DNA from 2 places in the Peribacillus sp. ACCC06369 genome. Region 1 is predicted to be linked to the other one. Evidence: riboswitches for the same ligand, from Rfam matches in the RefSeq annotation. Region 1 holds a riboswitch; the other holds the start of a gene.
The links. A riboswitch is a leader RNA that binds a small molecule or an ion and turns the genes downstream of it on or off. The one in region 1 is predicted to bind S-adenosylmethionine.

Region 1 (3,415 bases):
AGCAGGGAAAACTGCAAGTGAGACGCGATCCTTGGGATAATATTTTTCAAGCAACACTTTATAGCTTTCCATTCGGACATCTGCCGGAATGTCATCGGATTTAGTGGCACCTACAAGAGGATTTAAAAATAAGCCGTCGACAATCTCCAATGCTGTCTTTTGAATATATTCATGTGCACGGTGAACAGGGTTCCTCGTTTGGAATCCGACAACCGTTTCCCAGCCTTTTTCAGCAAAAGCTTTCCTTGTCTCAACTGGGTCCAGATAATTTGCTTGAAATAGCGGACGCTCTATTCTCTTGACTAACTTTATTTCTCCGCCGACATATACATCCCCGCGGTTATATAAATTTTTCACACCAGGATGCTTCTCATCATCCGTTTGATATACTAATGTCGCTTCCAATTGTTTATCGGGAGTGAAAATATCGGAAACGGAGAGAACTCCGTATGTTTCACCTTCATGAGTCAGCTTTACCTCTTCACCTATAGTAAGAGTTTCTGCAACTTCAACGTTCAAAGGCAGCGTAATCGGGATGCTCCATACATGGCCGCTGCTAAGCCTCATATCCTTGACAACTGTCTCATAGTCACTTTTAGTAAAGAAACCTTTGATCGGGCTGTAGGCACCAGTGCCTATCAATTCAAGATCACTTAAAGCTATTTCGTCAATTTCAATTGAATTTGTTATTTTACTAAAATCATATTTTGGTTCCCAAAGATCGATTAGTGTTCCTCCGTGCGGTAAACTGATTGTCATGCTAATTTCCCCCTATGGTTTCTATTGATTTAAGCCTATAATTTCTATTTATTTAAGATAAATGCAATCCGCATTCCGTTTTTTGGGCTCCTTGCCAACGGCCTGAGCGTAAATCATCTGCATTGAAGGCAGGTGCCGTACATGTTTTACAACCAATGCTTGGATATCCATTATCATGCAGGATATTATATGGAAGTCCATTTTTGTGGGCATAACGCCAAACATCTTTCCATGTCCAATGTATGAGTGGACATATTTTTACTGACTTGAACTTATTATCCTTATTGATATACTCTGTCAGAGCCCTTGTTTCAGATTGCTCCCTCCGTAGTCCCGAAAGCCAGGCTGTTGCCGTTGAAAGCACATCTGTAAGCGGAGTGATTTTACGGATGTTACAGCACTTATTGGAATCGCTAAGCCATAATTCATCCCCATGTTCCGCCGCCTGTTCTTCAAGCGTCAATGCTGGTTTCTTCATTTCGATTGAAAGATTTGGATATCGCTTTTTCACTTGATCGATCAATTGGTAAGTTTCCTCAAAATGAACATCTGTATCAAGGAAAACTATTTTTGCCGAGGGATTGACCTTCGCCAATAAATCCGTAAGCACGATGCCTTCTATACCGAAACTACACGCATATATCAGTTTGTTTCCATAATGGTCATTCGCCCATTGCAGTACTTCCAAAGCACCTTTTGTCTCACTATCTTCAGGAAATACAGGTAAATCCCCGGTGTTGAAATTTTCATAGTTTATTAATGCAGCCAACCTTGTAGCCCCCTCTAAGAACTTGCTGTATGTCGCTGGTTAGAGTTACTTTTGATCAATGCCCGTTATAATCTTCCCCAGTTTAACTGACCCTAGGAAAAAGAGACGAATCTAACCAATACTCTCTTTATATCAGTTAAACCCGCCTCTAGTTTTTCTAGTCAGCAGATACCTTATTTAATTCTTAGTTTTTCATTTCTTTCCATTTGAATGATTTTACCATCTTGGACAATAAGTGTAATCGATCCATACTTCATTGAATTAAGCATTTCTTGAAGTCGTTCAAATATTTCTTCAAGCTGATTCTCTTTATCCAAACCTGTTCCTCCTTTAAGAAAATCCGCGAATATATTATTTCACCGCTGATTAAATGAATTTATTAAATTTATATAATTCCAAACAACTTTAAATTGTTATGGTTTTCCAAAGAATTTTCCGAAAAATAAAAATCTTTCCATGATGGAAAGATTTCAAGGTAAATATTCTTTACCTTATCTTCCAAAATGATCAACATTTTGTTGGAGGTAGCACCTTGCATCCATCATGCAGGTTGCTGGACTTCAAAGGGCCAATTCCCTCCGTCGCTCTGGATAAGTTTTATTATTTTAAATATTAACATATATTTAATCCTTGTCAATGGAGTTTTCTTATAAAATAACTTGGTTTAATATTATGGAGGAACTGTTATTTTTATACACACTATTCCATTCATGATTTTATGTTCATTTAAATATGAAAATAGACTCGTCTTTTTAGATAAAGTCTCCAAAAAAATGAGTCTATTTTCATTATTAAGCTATTATTGATGCCTGTCATTCATTGAAAAAGTAATTACTTGAATTCAATTCCTTTTGTTGAAGTCGATTACTTATTAATTTCTTAACTGAATCGCTTCTATAAATTCTTGAACCTGACTCTGGACGCGATCAACTAAATTCAAGTCATTGATCGGGTTTTCTGAATTCTGTTTATCTATTTCCTTATCCACAAAATATATGCCCTGCAACGGCTCGCCTTTTAATATTGAAATTAATGGTTTAAGCGCATAATCAATCGCCAATAAATGCCTGTTACTTCCGCCAATCATAATGGGCAGCACTGGCTTCCGCTTAAAAGCTCCTTCTGGCAGCAAATCAATCAAGGCTTTTAATACCCCTGTATAAGAAGCCTTATATACCGGTGAACCAATGATGATTCCTCTGGCTGCTTGTATTTTCTCCGAAAGCTTTAAGATATCTTCGCTATTATATTTCCCTTGGAATAAATCATCTGCTGAGAAATCCGTAATTGAGTAATAAGCTGTGGTAAATCCTTGGTTTTCGACTAATGATTGAATATGTTTTAGTGAAATGTCCGTTCTTGATGGAATCGCTGGACTTCCTGATAAAATTACGATATCGCTCATATAAATCCCCTCCCATATTACATGGTTTTAGAATAAAAATCCTCGTAATGAATTTGTTGCAGCATGCATTTATCGTAATAGTCTGAAAAATATAAGTCAAATCTTACACTCCGGTTTATTAATTTCACAAGTAATGAATGCTTACCATTCAAAAAAACACGGTCATATTTGCGGCTTGATGCACAAGCCTTTTAATATGACCGTTTCATTATGTATGATTTTGTTTTCCATGAATACCATATACCAAAAGTTGTGCAATGCTCTTAATTCGTTCAGAAGTAAAATATGGTTCCTTTTTCTGTTGATGAATCTCATAATGTGTAGATAATGCCAATGTGAAAGAAATGATCCCCACATTAAAAAGGATAATATCAGAAATATATTGGATCTCTCCGCTATCTATTCTCTTCTGTATTTCAATATGCTTGGCATTCGGCTTGAAAATTTGATCAACATATTGCTTTGAAATATCTTGATCGAAT
Region 2 (3,415 bases), 260 kb from region 1:
ACCCCCGCTCGCATCAATTCCCAAGCCGTCAAACGCGCCCCTTGCAGGACAGGCCTGGTTTCACAAGCGTACACTTTTAGCGGAAAGTCCCTTTCTTTAGCCAGGTGGAAGGGAGCCAGTGCTGTTCCATAACGGGCTGTGGCAATCCCTCCAGCGTTGCAATGCGTTAGGATGGAATCTCCTTTAGCGAATAAGGATAAACCATGTTCTCCGATTTTCCTGCACATTTCTTCATCATCAGCAAAGATGGCTTGGGCCTCCGATACAAGTGCTTCCTTGGCAGCTGAAATGCTTTGCGCTGTTTTCAACGTATTCTCCATCCTCCTTAACGCCCAAAAAAGGTTGACTGCAGTTGGCCGTGAAGAAGCAAGTTTTTCAATATGCCTCGTTACATTTTTCTTGAATTCCCCTAATTCAGCGGTTGTTTCCTGTTTGGCACCAAGTGCAACACCAAATGCAGCCGTCAGTCCAATTGCTGGGGCACCACGAACTTTTAATGTCAATATGCTGTCATATACATCATCAACAGAATGAAGTTCAATAAATTCTGTTATGGAAGGAAGGGCTTGTTGATTTAATAATGTAATATGGGTATCATCCCATTGTACCGAATATGGTAAGGGTGCTAGTGTAGTCATGTGCAGGTCTCCTTTTAAAGGGTTGAATAAGATGGCAGTGTACGTTGCTTCAACGCTTCAATGACAGCTGGAACATCCAATTCTTCCCGTTTTTTAATTAAAAATGCACCAATTTCCAATGTTGCCGTTTTGGCAGCGATCCTTGTATCTTTATTTTCAATGACGTTTAAATCGGCAACATGGGAAAGGCCAATGGTTCGTCGAATCAGTTCACAGCCGGCAAAACCGAATGCATCTTTTTTGAATTTTGTCAGTAAATAAGGCAGATAACCTTTCACATGGCGGAATGGGCTTTTATTTTGGCCTTCCCATAATTCGGTATAAGTTTCTTCAAAGGCATTCCAAAATTCATGAAGGTGTGAGAAAATCTCTTCCTTTCCAGCGCCATTTCGTGTAATTGCCTGAAAGAGAAGGTTGGCGGTGTATTGACCAAGGTCAAAACCAACGGGCCCATAAAAAGCGAATTCCGGATCAATAACCTTTGTTTCAGTTTCACTTGCAAAAATACTTCCAGTATGTAAATCTCCATGAAGCAAGGCTTCCTGCTCGGTTTCAAAGCTTTGTTTCAGCTTAGCGACCTCAAGTATCACTTCTTGATCATTCCAAATATTTTTGGCGGCATCAGTCAATTCCAGCTCGAAATCTCCCGGAAGTTCCTCAAAAAATGGATCCGTGAAAATAAAGACCTCAGTGATTTTGCAGAGTTCCGGATTCGTGAAATGTCGGGCCACTTCCTTTTTCGCGGATGGTTCTAAATGATAATCTGATGTATAAAATGCCGTCTTCGCTACATATTCACCAATATGCTGTGAAAGCAATGGATATTGATCGCCATCGATCAAGCCTTTTCTAACGATTTTCAAGTGCGATAAATCTTCCATGACTGTGATGGCAAGCTGTTCATCCGAATAATAGACTTGCGGTACGAATTCGGGGCAATAGCTTCTGAAATGAATCAGTGCATTCGCTTCAATGGATGCCCTTTTCAATGTCAGTGGCCAGCTTTCACCAAGTACCTTGGCATAAGGGACAGCTTGTTTGATTATTATTCCTTTGTTTGTGACTGTGTCTGTAATATGAAAAACATAATTTAAATTTCCATCGCCGATTTCTTTACAGTTTAAACTTGCATCCGCATTGACCAACCCAAGTTTTTTTGCAAGGGTTATAGCAGTTTCGTTTGTCAATCTCTTAAAATTTGAATGGTTTTGAGTCATTCTTTTCCCCTCCAGATTCAAAATAAGAATAAAAAAGCCTCTTTCATATAGAAAGAGGCAGAAGTTTTGGCTTCGGACCTCTTATCTTCCAGAAAATGAATTCTGGTGGAATTAGCACCGTGCTCTGTGGATTTTATAATCCGGCGGTGAATCCGCCCCATTTCACAATGGTATTACAGTCGGTTGCTGGGCTTCATAGGGCCTTTATCCCTCAGCCTGCTCTTGATAAGAGTATATGTTTTCTGAAATTTTAATCTTCGGGAAAATAATATCAACTTTTTAAATAGTTTGTCAATGGGGAAATTAATAATAATCCGGCCGACTATCTTCGAATACGGGTATTTTGTTCATGGCCAAAGCCCAGACTCGATCACTGGAGAGCCTTATTGATTAGCCGTGCCATTGAGAACCAATCATATGTTGTAGCCGTTAACCGTTCAGGTTCGGATGTCAATAATATTCCTTGATTATTGATCCATGGGGGAATATCATAGGTGAATCCGGAGAAGCAAACGAACTCTTGACAGGCACCTTGGACTTCAATAAAGTTACAAAAGCACGGAACTTCGGCGCCTTGAACGGTATGGGCTCGCTGCCATTCAGGAAAACGAATGTCATAACAAATGAATCCAGCACATATTTTTTCATCAAGAGTAAATTAACCATCTTTTTCACCTGGCTGCAGGAAATGATGTTCATCCATTAACTGAAATAAGTGAAGCTTATCATATTGTTTAATGAGATTTCCATGCTTATTGATGATGATCATGTTGTTATAGATGCCCTTGCTTGCTCTTTTGGCAACGGAACCCCCAATTATGTGAAACTGGTGTTTCTTTGCCTGATCTTTTAAACATTCAATCGTTTTTTCTGCTTCTTCATCAGCAATCTCATTTAACCTGGTCAAGTCGTATCCTGTTGTCCGAAGCTCTGGTAAAATAACCATATCGGGTTTGGACATTGCTGCTTTTTCCATCCATTGTTCTGCAACCTGAAAATTGATATCTGGTTGCCCGAAGGCAATATCCATTTGAATGCAGGCAATCTTCCACTTCATCGTTAAAAACCCCACATGTAAAAAATGCTTTACAAGACTATGATAAACATATATCATTTGTGACTAGAATTTCAAGAAATTTCAGAGAAGGTGTATAAATGTTGCAATTCGAAAAATCCAGACAACTTCAAAAACTGCCCAAGCAATTTTTTGCCTCTCTAGTCGCAAAAGTCAATGCGATTACGGCGCAAGGTCATGATGTCATTAATTTAGGCCAGGGAAACCCTGATCAACCGACGCCTGAACATATCGTGAAAAGTTTGCAGGTTGCCGCTGAAAAAACGATTAATCATAAATATTCGCCGTTTCGGGGACATCAATATTTAAAAGATGCTGCTGCCGTCTTTTATGAACGTGAATATGGTGTCAAGCTGGATCCGAATAGTGAAGTGGCGATTCTCTTCGGGGGAAAGGCAGGTCTTGTCGAACTGCCGCAGTGTTTATTGAATCCAGGTGATACGATCCTTGTTCCAGACCCCGGCTATCCGGATTATCTTTCCGGT

Region 2: another riboswitch for S-adenosylmethionine. It lies ahead of mtnK (S-methyl-5-thioribose kinase); the one in region 1 lies ahead of QUF78_RS14490 (YezD family protein).

The regions. Positions count from the first base shown of each region.
Region 1 covers NZ_JAUCEN010000002.1:2,811,660-2,815,074, forward strand. Annotated here, with positions in the region: gene sat (sulfate adenylyltransferase) at 1-759, opposite strand, end outside; gene QUF78_RS14485 (phosphoadenylyl-sulfate reductase) at 812-1,516, opposite strand; gene QUF78_RS14490 (YezD family protein) at 1,702-1,845, opposite strand; SAM riboswitch class I at 2,017-2,125, opposite strand; gene ssuE (NADPH-dependent FMN reductase) at 2,400-2,933, opposite strand; gene QUF78_RS14500 (TetR/AcrR family transcriptional regulator) at 3,142-3,415, opposite strand, start outside.
Region 2 covers NZ_JAUCEN010000002.1:3,073,172-3,076,586, reverse strand. Annotated here, with positions in the region: gene mtnA (S-methyl-5-thioribose-1-phosphate isomerase) at 1-638, opposite strand, end outside; gene mtnK (S-methyl-5-thioribose kinase) at 653-1,855, opposite strand; SAM riboswitch class I at 1,934-2,087, opposite strand; gene QUF78_RS28040 (hypothetical protein) at 2,319-2,561, shown strand; gene QUF78_RS15715 (nitrilase-related carbon-nitrogen hydrolase) at 2,514-2,912, opposite strand; gene QUF78_RS15710 (pyridoxal phosphate-dependent aminotransferase) at 3,011-3,415, shown strand, end outside.